DNA from 3 places in the Priestia filamentosa genome. Region 1 is predicted to be linked to each of the others. Evidence: riboswitches for the same ligand, from Rfam matches in the RefSeq annotation. Region 1 holds a riboswitch; each other region holds the start of a gene.
The links. A riboswitch is a leader RNA that binds a small molecule or an ion and turns the genes downstream of it on or off. The one in region 1 is predicted to bind S-adenosylmethionine.
Positions count from the first base shown of each region.

Region 2: linked by a shared signal. The riboswitch ahead of B9N79_RS14105 (bifunctional homocysteine S-methyltransferase/methylenetetrahydrofolate reductase) and the one ahead of B9N79_RS18090 (methionine ABC transporter ATP-binding protein) in region 1 are both predicted to bind S-adenosylmethionine.
Region 3: linked by a shared signal. The riboswitch ahead of mtnK (S-methyl-5-thioribose kinase) and the one ahead of B9N79_RS18090 (methionine ABC transporter ATP-binding protein) in region 1 are both predicted to bind S-adenosylmethionine.

Region 1 is NZ_FXAJ01000005.1:68,111-71,388, reverse strand. Features, by position in the region: gene B9N79_RS18110 (YusG family protein) at 1-228, shown strand, start outside; gene B9N79_RS18105 (toprim domain-containing protein) at 380-727, shown strand; gene B9N79_RS18100 (thioredoxin family protein) at 743-1,063, shown strand; gene B9N79_RS18095 (SCP2 sterol-binding domain-containing protein) at 1,213-1,578, shown strand; SAM riboswitch class I at 1,682-1,795, shown strand; gene B9N79_RS18090 (methionine ABC transporter ATP-binding protein) at 1,971-2,996, shown strand; gene B9N79_RS18085 (methionine ABC transporter permease) at 2,989-3,278, shown strand, end outside.
Region 2 is NZ_FXAJ01000003.1:118,599-121,876, reverse strand. Features, by position in the region: gene ribD (bifunctional diaminohydroxyphosphoribosylaminopyrimidine deaminase/5-amino-6-(5-phosphoribosylamino)uracil reductase RibD) at 1-790, opposite strand, end outside; FMN riboswitch at 971-1,121, opposite strand; SAM riboswitch class I at 1,431-1,537, shown strand; gene B9N79_RS14105 (bifunctional homocysteine S-methyltransferase/methylenetetrahydrofolate reductase) at 1,616-3,278, shown strand, end outside.
Region 3 is NZ_FXAJ01000003.1:81,194-84,471, reverse strand. Features, by position in the region: gene B9N79_RS13925 (pyridoxal phosphate-dependent aminotransferase) at 1-889, opposite strand, end outside; SAM riboswitch class I at 1,095-1,232, shown strand; gene mtnK (S-methyl-5-thioribose kinase) at 1,360-2,571, shown strand; gene mtnA (S-methyl-5-thioribose-1-phosphate isomerase) at 2,588-3,278, shown strand, end outside.

The DNA of each region.
Region 1 (3,278 bases):
ATTGATGTAACGGACCGCGTTGTCGGAAAGTATGTAAATGATGAATTGAATTTATACGTTGAAAATGAACCGATTGGGAAGATGACTGTTAACGAGCAAGGAAAATCAGAGTATCAGTTAAATAACGGATATCAATATCGCGATAATAAATTTTACCAACATACAGATGTTACAACAGGTAAAGATATGAAGTACACAGATTGTGACAATGAAGAAGGTTGGTGTTAAAAAGCAGCGGGATTCCGCTGCTTTTTCTCTTAAAGAAAGCATTTTATAAAATTAAATATGAAGAAACAGGGGAAAAGACGTGAGAAAGCGAATACTGTATACTAAAGGATAAATGGATATTGGTGTACATTCTAACAAACAGGTGATGACAATGGTAGAAGGTATGGATAAGGTAATTATTGTTGAGGGAAGATCGGATAAAAAAAGAATTGAAAACATTATTAGAGAACCGATTGAGATCATTTGTACAAATGGCACGCTTAGCGTTGCCAAACTTGATGAAATTATTGATGCAACATTCGACAGGGACGTCTATATATTAGTCGATTCAGACGATGCTGGAGATAAGCTTAGAAAACAATTTCGTCGTGAATTTCCTGAAGCAGAACATCTTTATATTGATCGAGCTTATCGAGAAGTAGCTGCTGCACCAAGAAACCATATTGCGACCGTGTTGTTGAGTGCTAATATTGATATCAACACAGAATTTTTAGTTTAAAGGATTTGGTTAATGATGCAGGAATGGACAGAAGAGATTGTAAATGAAAATATAAACAAAGAAGGATATCGCTTTCTCTATTTTTACACACCACTTTGTGGAACATGTCAGCTTGCGAAGAAGATGCTTGAAGTAAGTGAGAAAGTGCTACCAGATGTAAATATTGGAGTAGCTAATTTAAACTATATGCCAAATAAGGCAAGTGAATTTAAGATAGAAAGTGTGCCGTGTTTGCTCATTTTGAAAGATGGGAAATTAGAAGAAAAAGTATATGCTTTTCATTCAGTTGAAAATATTATTGGAAAATTAGGCTCTTATGAAAGTGCTTTACGCTAATGTAAAGCACTTTTTGACATATTTCTTAGGAAATAAAAGTGTTACGACATTGTTTGAAGTTTAAGAAAAGAGATTGTCGAGAAAAAGAACAAGGAACAGGAAAAAAAAGAGAGAACTTTAACAATACGAGAAAAAAGGAGTGTAAGCGGATGAAACTAAAAACATTAGTTCACAGTTTTATGAAACGCCTTACTAAAAGCGCTCACTTACTGCCGTTAATGGGAGAAGAATATTTTGTTATTTCTCTTCAAGATGAAACAGATTCCTATTCCTTGCTTATTTCAAAAGGCGAGCAAATTGTTGTGTCTGGATTAGTTCAACAAGCAAACGTTCGGATTCAGGGTGATAATAAAAGTTATTATGATTTGCTACTAAGTTTAGAAGCTCTGCAGAAGCTAAGTAAACAGCACCAAGTGGTTATAGAAGGTAGTTTTGCAGACGTTCTGAAAGCTGAAATGTTGATTAAACTGGCTACAAAAGAGCAAAAAGGAAAAGTTGTGCAGTTAGCCTCATAGCAAAAAATAGAAATGTTACCACTGTTGAAAATTATTTGACATTGTTTATGATAGGTGCTACAATCACTCTCGTAACTTCTAATCGTTTAATTAAATATTGCAACTCTTATCAAGAGAGGTGGAGGGACTGTGCCCGATGAAGCCCGGCAACCGTCAGATAATCTGAAAAGGTGCCAATTCCTGCAAAGTTGTGTAATACGACTTTGAGAGATGAGAGAGAGGCTTGAACATACACAACCTTTCTGCTCGTCGTGCAGAAAGGTTTTTTTATTATGCTGAAAAGATTTTGTTTGGGGATACTATTCTTCATTACTAGGCCTCTTTATCGGAAAAAACTGACTTTTTAAACGGTAAATAAGAATAACTGACAGATCGAAGAAGGTGAATACGCAATGATTACATTGAAGAACGTCAACAAGACATATAAAACAAAATCAGGTGAAGTTGTAGCAGTCAAAGACGTCAATCTCGAAGTTGGAAAGGGAGAAATCTTTGGGATTATCGGTTACAGCGGAGCCGGAAAAAGTACGATGGTTCGGCTTTTTAACGGCCTTGAGAAACCTACAAGTGGGGATGTCGTAGTAGCAGATAACAATATTGGTCATATAAAGGGCGAACAGCTTCGAAAAGCTCGTCAAGAAATAGGGATGATCTTTCAACATTTCAATTTATTATGGTCCCGAACTGTACGTGACAATATTTCGTTTCCTCTTGAAATTGCCGGAGTACCAAAGAAAGAGAGACAAAAAAGAGCGGAGGAGCTTATTAAGCTTGTTGGGCTTGAAGGGCGCGAGAAAGCTTATCCTTCTCAATTAAGTGGGGGACAAAAACAAAGGGTTGGAATTGCGAGAGCACTTGCTAACAATCCAAAAGTCCTTCTTTGTGATGAAGCAACTTCAGCACTTGATCCTCAAACAACAGATTCGATTTTAGATTTACTTGTAGACATCAATAAAAAATTAGGACTAACAATTGTCCTTATTACGCATGAAATGCACGTTATTCGCAAAATTTGTCATCGTGTAGCAGTGATGGAGAGCGGGAATATCGTGGAGCATGGTGAAGTATTAGAAGTCTTCCGCAACCCACAGCAGAACGTAACAAAACGTTTTGTTAAGCAAATAGCAGAAGCAGAAGATGCTTCTGAAACAATCTCTACTTTAGTAGAACGCTATAAGAGTGGACGAATTGTACAGCTCACATTTATTGGAGATGATGCAGAACAGCCGCTTATTACTCAGCTTATCAGAAAATTTGATATTGCAGTAAATATTGTACAAGGGAAAGTGTCTCAGCTCCAAGATGGTGCGTACGGTACATTATTTATCCATCTTGATGGAAATGAAGAAGAACTAAACAAGGCATTAGCCTTTTTACAACAAGAGAACATCGAAGTAGAGGTGATCAATCATGCTTAGTGAATGGTTTCCAAACGTTGACTTAGAGTCTTTTCAGCAAGCAACAGTTGAGACGCTCTATATGACGTCTATCTCAGTTATTGCAACGTTTATTTTAGGGATTTTACTTGGACTCTTATTATTTTTAACATCTAAGGGAAGTCTATGGGAAAACAAGTTCTTTAACACGGTTATTGCTGTTATTGTGAACGTATTTCGTTCCATTCCCTTTATCATTCTAATCATTCTATTGCTTCCTTTTACAAACTTTATCATCGGTTCTATGTTTGGTCCAAAAGCAGC
Region 2 (3,278 bases), on a different contig from region 1:
AAAAAATAGAAACATGCTCTTTAACAAAAGGAGCTTTCTTCTCTTCTCCAACATTTCCTGTAATAATCCACGTTTCAGCAGAATCATCTTGAAAAATCTTAGCCTCAGGTGAAATTTTAAGGGTGGTGTCTAGCACAATACGAATTGGGTGACGCGCATGGCCCATAATTCTTGTTGTCAACAATGGATTATCAGCTATCACTGTATTTGCTCCAACTAGAATTCCATCATGAGAATGCCGAAGACGATGACCATCAAGTCTTGCTTGTTCACCTGTGATCCACTTGCTTTCTCCAGTTTTTGTTGCAATTTTACCATCCAAACTCATGGCAGCCTTTAATGTCACAAAGGGACGCTTTTCTCTCATAAAATGAAGAAAAAAAGGATTAAGTGCTTTGGCCTCTTTTTCAAGAACGCCGACTTTCACTTCGATGCCTGCCTTTTTCATCATTTCCATCCCTCTTCCACCTACAAGCGGATTTGAATCAAGAGATGCAACAACAGCGCGCTTAATGCCTTTTTGGATAATAAGCTCTGCACATGGAGGTGTTTTCCCATAATGGCTACAAGGTTCAAGAGTGACATAAATTGTCGCACCATAAGCTTTGTCTCCTGCCATATTTAAAGCATGAACTTCAGCATGTGGTTCACCTGCTTTTAAATGTGCACCCATTCCAACGATTGCTCCATCTTTTACAACAACAGCTCCAACTGCTGGATTCGGTTTAGTTTGTCCTATTGTCGCACTTGCCATTTGTATAGCAAGTTTCATATATGCTTGATCGTTCACTTTTCCCCCTCCATTACGAACCCCTTTATACGTAAAAACCCCTTTAGGAATGCGTCCTAAAGGGGTAGAGATGCTGAATCAGTATATTGACAAAATGAAAATAAGCGAAAACAGACTATCATGTGTATGCTTAAAAAACGTTATGCACGTTTAAAAAAACACAAACTGATAGTGTCGCACCTGATCCTTCTCCCATCCAGACTTTAACTGTCGGCTCAAGATTCAAACTTGATCAACCGCATCTCAGTAAAGACATGCGGGTCGCGGGCTTAGAATACAATCATTATTCACCACCGCCGGTTAGGATTTTCACCTGACCCCGAAGGATAACTATGAAATTTGACTTTATTATAGCAGAGGTTCTCACAAAAGTCATAACTTTTTGCTTCTTTTCTTGTACTTTCTGATTCTTTCCCTTTTAAATCCGAACATTCTTCCTAAAATAAAGTTCAATATCCAAATTTATCCCTTCAGCTTTTTTAGAGTATATTTGCCCTTAAAAAAGAGAATTTTAAAAAAAGGGTTTAAAATGTTCAGAAATTATTGTATAATTTCAAAAATCAGATACACTTTCCAAGGAAAAGTAAAAGTTATTATTAGTATATTTAAAAATTATCCAAATTAATATGTATATAAATATTTCTTATCACGAGAAGTGGAGGGACTGGCCCTATGAAACTTCAGCAACCAGTTACGTTTGTAACAAGGTGCTAAATCCAGTAAGCATATTTGCTTAGAAGATAAGAAGACAACTATAAGTCTTCTTTTCATAAAGAAGGCTTTTTTTATTAGGAAAGTGATATTCACTAAAAGGGGGAGATGAAGATGGGTTTACTTGAGGATTTGCAGTCGAAAATTCTAATTGGGGATGGGGCAATGGGCACACTGCTTCATGCTCACGGAATTGATAACTGTTTTGAAGAATTAAACATTACAAAGCCAGAAGATATTTTTAACATTCACAAAGCATATCAAAAAGCAGGTGCTTCTGTTATTCAAACAAATACATATGGAGCAAATTTCCCGAAGCTTAAAAGATATGGAGCGGAAGAAAAAGTAAAGGACATCAACATTGAAGGAGTTCGTCTCGCAAAAAAAGCAGTTGGAGATTCTGGATACGTTCTAGGTACAATTGGCGGAATTCGATCGTTCCAAAAAAGTATTATTTCTCTTGAAGAAATTAAAAGAAGCTTTAGAGAACAGCTTTTTTGGCTTTTGTCTGAGGATGTTGACGGACTTCTTTTTGAAACATTTTATGACTTGGAAGAGCTGAAAACCGTTTTAGAAATCGCACGTCATGAGACAGATAAACCTATCGTGACAAACGTCTCTCTCCATGAAAAAGGAGTTCTTCAAGACGGCACCCCTATTGTGAAAGCTTTAAAAATATTAGAAGAACTCGGAGCAGATGTTGTAGGTACAAACTGTCGTCAAGGTCCTTATCATATGCTTGAAATTTTAGAGGAAGTTCCTCTTTTAGATAAAAGTTTTCTATCAGCATATCCAAATGCTAGTTTACCTCAATATGTTGATGGTCGCCTTATTTATGAAACAGATCCAGACTATTTCTACAAAACAGCTCTTGCGTTTAAAGACCAAGGAGTTCGATTACTTGGCGGATGCTGCGGAACAACACCTTCCCATATTGAAGCAATGGCAAAAGCGCTCAAAAATGCTGTACCGATTACAGAAAAAACCGTAAAGGAAGCTCCACCAATTGAGGTTCTTAGTCAAGAGATTCAGGCACAACCCCATCTTCATGAAATTGTACAAGAAAAGCACTCTATTATTGTTGAACTTGATCCACCTAAAAAGCTTGGAGTTGATAAATTTCTAAAGGGAGCTCATGCTCTTCAAGCAGCTGGGATTGATGCATTAACACTTGCGGATAACTCTCTAGCAAGTCCACGTATTAGTAACCTAGCGATGGCTTCACTTTTAAAAGATCAGCTAAAAACGCGCCCACTTATTCATTTAACGTGTCGAGATCATAACTTGATTGGTCTTCAGTCACACTTAATGGGCATGCATACGCTAGGATTCAATCAGGTTCTTGCTCTAACAGGCGATCCATCAAAGATTGGAGATTTCCCTGGTGCTACATCTGTATATGATCTCTCTTCTTTTGATTTGATTCGCCTTATTAAACAGTTCAATGAGGGAGTTTCATTTTCAGGTAAACCTCTTGGCCAAAAAACAAACTTTTCAATTGCAGGAGCTTTCAACCCTAATGTCCGCCACCTTGACAGAGCCGTGCAACGCCTTGAGAAAAAAGTTGATTGTGGAGCAGATTACTTTATCTCTCAGCCTATTTATTCAATTGAGCAGCTTGAAGATGTCTATGAAGCAACTAAAAGTTTAAAAGCTCCTATCTATATCGGTATTATGCCGCTTACAGGTGCTAAAAATGCTCGTTTCTTACATCATGAAGTTCCTGGCATTAAACTGTCAGAAAATATTCTAACCCGTATGGAGAAAATTGAACACG
Region 3 (3,278 bases), on a different contig from region 1:
AAAGGTCCTGAACACTTTTATGACTATGCAGAAGCGCAACTTCGGCCGCTTTTTGAATAGGACTAAAAATACTAACATAAAGGTGATCTTGTAAAAGTTCAATTGCTTTAATAACACTCTCGTTTCCAACTGCAAAAGCAATGCGCCATCCTGCCATATTAAATGTTTTAGAAAACGTATAAATCTCAATCCCAACGTCTTTTGCTCCTTCAGTTTGCAAAAAACTTCTTGGCTTCTTGCCATCAAATCCGATTGCTCCATAAGCAAAATCGTGAACAACACAGATATCATTTTTGTCGGCAAAGCTCACCGTATCTTCAAAAAACTCTTTTGAAGCAACAGCACCTGTGGGATTATTTGGATAGTTTAAAAACATCAGCTTAGCACGTTGCTTATCTTCCTCTGACAGCGAACTATAGTCAGGTAAAAAATCATTTTGCTCTGTTAAAGGCATTTTAGTTAATGTTGCGCCAGCTAGCGCAACCCCTGATAAATAGTCCGGATAACCCGGATCTGGAATAAGGACACCATCCCCTTTATTAAGCAAACACTGGGGAATTTCAACCAATCCTGCTTTTCCGCCAAATAAAATGGCTACTTCTTTTGTTGGATCGATTGTTACTCCATATTCTTGTTTATAAAAAGAGGCTGCAGCCTCTTTTAAAAAACCGTGGCCTTGAAAAGGTGGATAACCGTGAAAGTGAGGATTATTACTTGCTTCTTGAAGCGCCTTTACAATATGCTCAGGAGTCGGCTTATCTGGATTTCCCTGACCAAAATTAATTAAGTCATGTCCTTCACTTGCCTCTTTTGCTACTTTTTTAACAAGAGAAGCAAAAAACTGTTCTGGTAAACCTTTTAAACGATCTGACTGCTGAAATATTTTCATCATAAACAACCTCTCGAAAAATTCTACAAATTCTAATGATTCATGATATATGCTTCTTTCATTTCTGTAAAGATGAAAAAAGAAAAGTTTTTCTCGCTCTAAACAAACAACCTAATTTTAAATTTACGTGTTGACAAAATCTACAATCGTTGCTAGTATACTTTTCAAACAGTGTTATTTCATTTCCAATTTAAAATCACATATACTCTTATCAAGAGTTGGCTGAGGGAATTGGCCCTTTGACGCCCAGCAACCGACCATTTGTTCATTATGTGTAAAATGAACGCAAAAGTGGCACGGTGCTACTTCCAACAGAAAGAATATCCTTTCTGAAAGATAAGAGGTTTGACCATATCTTCAAGCCTCTTTCATAAAGGAAAGGGGCTTTTTCATTGTTGAATAAGCACCCCTACTCCCTTTCACTTCTTAATTCCGATTAAACAAATCTATTTTGGAGGTTTACTTCTCTTATGACTTTTCAATTTGATGTTTATAAACCGTTAACAGAAGAAAGCGCTATATCCCTTTTAAAAAAACTTCATTTTTTTGCTGAAGATGAACATGTAACATGCCGTGAAATTGGCGATGGGAACCTTAACCTTGTTTTTCAAATGAGCACTCAAGGCAGCACGAAAAAATGGATTGTAAAGCAAGCTTTACCATACGCTAAAGTTGTGGGAGAAAGCTGGCCATTAACGCTGAAGCGAGCCAAAATTGAAAGCGAAGCTTTGTTGCAATTTGCAAAATTCACCCCTCACCTTGTTCCTGAGGTGTTGTACAGTAATGAGACGCTCGCACTAACAATTATGGAGGATTTATCGCATCTTTCCATTGCCAGAACAGGACTTATTAAAGGTGACTCTTATCCGAATTTAGGAAAAGATATTGGCACCTTTTTAGCTCACATTCTCTTTAAAACATCTGATTTAGGACTAAGTCCAACTGAAAAGAAAGAAAAAGCACAGCAATTTTCAAACCCTGAGCTTTGTAAAATAACAGAAGACCTCGTTTTTACAGACCCATTCTTTGATCATGATACAAATGATTTTGAACCGGAACTATCAGAAAAAGTAGAACAACTTTGGAAAGAAGATGAACTTAAGCTTGAAGTAGCTAAATTGAAGAGGCTGTTTTTAACAAACGGCGATGCCCTTATTCATGGTGATTTACATACAGGAAGTATTTTTGCTAGCGAGCATGAAACAAAAATTATCGATCCTGAATTTGCTTTTTATGGCCCTTTTGGTTTTGACTTAGGTCATTTTATCGCAAATTTATTGTTTAATGCCCTCCGTCGTCCTCCAGCTCAAACTGAGCTTTTTGGCTTTATTCATGATACATGGGAAACTTTTTCCTCTGTATTTACGTCTCTTTGGAAAGAGGATAAAAACAATCCTTTTCTACAAGTTAACGGCTATCTTGACTATACACTCCGCACCGTTTGGCAAGATGCATTAGGTTTTGCAGGATGTGAAATGATCCGCCGAACAATTGGGCTTGCTCATGTAGCAGATCTTGATACGATTGAAGAAAGTGAGCTTCGTATTCGTACAAAAGAGATTGCTTTAGATATAGGAAGATCTCTTATTTTAAATCGAGTAGAGATTAAAAATGTTCAAGACTTGCATGAGTTTTATATTGAAAATAATGAATTTTTAGGAAATAATGCTAGAACTGTTTAGAAAGGATGAAAGAAAAATGGCCATACCGAGATCGGTAGAATGGAAAGAGGATTCTATTAAAATTTTAAATCAACAACTTATTCCCAATTCTGTTGAATTTCTAACTTTAGAAACAATTGAAGATGTATGGGATGCTATTAAAACTTTAAAAGTACGTGGAGCACCAGCAATTGGAATTGCCGCTGCTTTTGGATTAGCCCTAGCTGGATCAAAATTTGAAGGAGAGGACTTACAAGAATTTCATACACATATTCGTGAAAAAAGCTTATACCTTGCTTCTTCTCGCCCAACGGCCGTTAATTTAACATGGGCCCTTCATCGTTTACAAAATAAAATTGAGCATGCAGCTTCTGTCAATGAAGCAAAAACAAATCTTGTTCATGAGGCTATTTTGATTAGCGTTGAGGATGAAAATATCTGTTATAACATTGGACAGCATGCTTTGTCACTTTTTAATAAGAATGATTCTGTAATGACCATCTGTAACGCAGGATCAATTGCCACCGCTTATTATGGTACAGCGTTAGCTCCTTTCCATCTCGCAGCAGAAGTTGACTTCCCTATCCATGTATTTGCTTGTGAAACTCGCCCTCTCTTACAAGGTGCACGATTAACAACGTGGGAACTGTTACAAAGCGGGGTAAATGTTACATTAATTACTGATAGCATGGCTGCACATACAATGAAAAAAAAGAAAGTCGACGCTG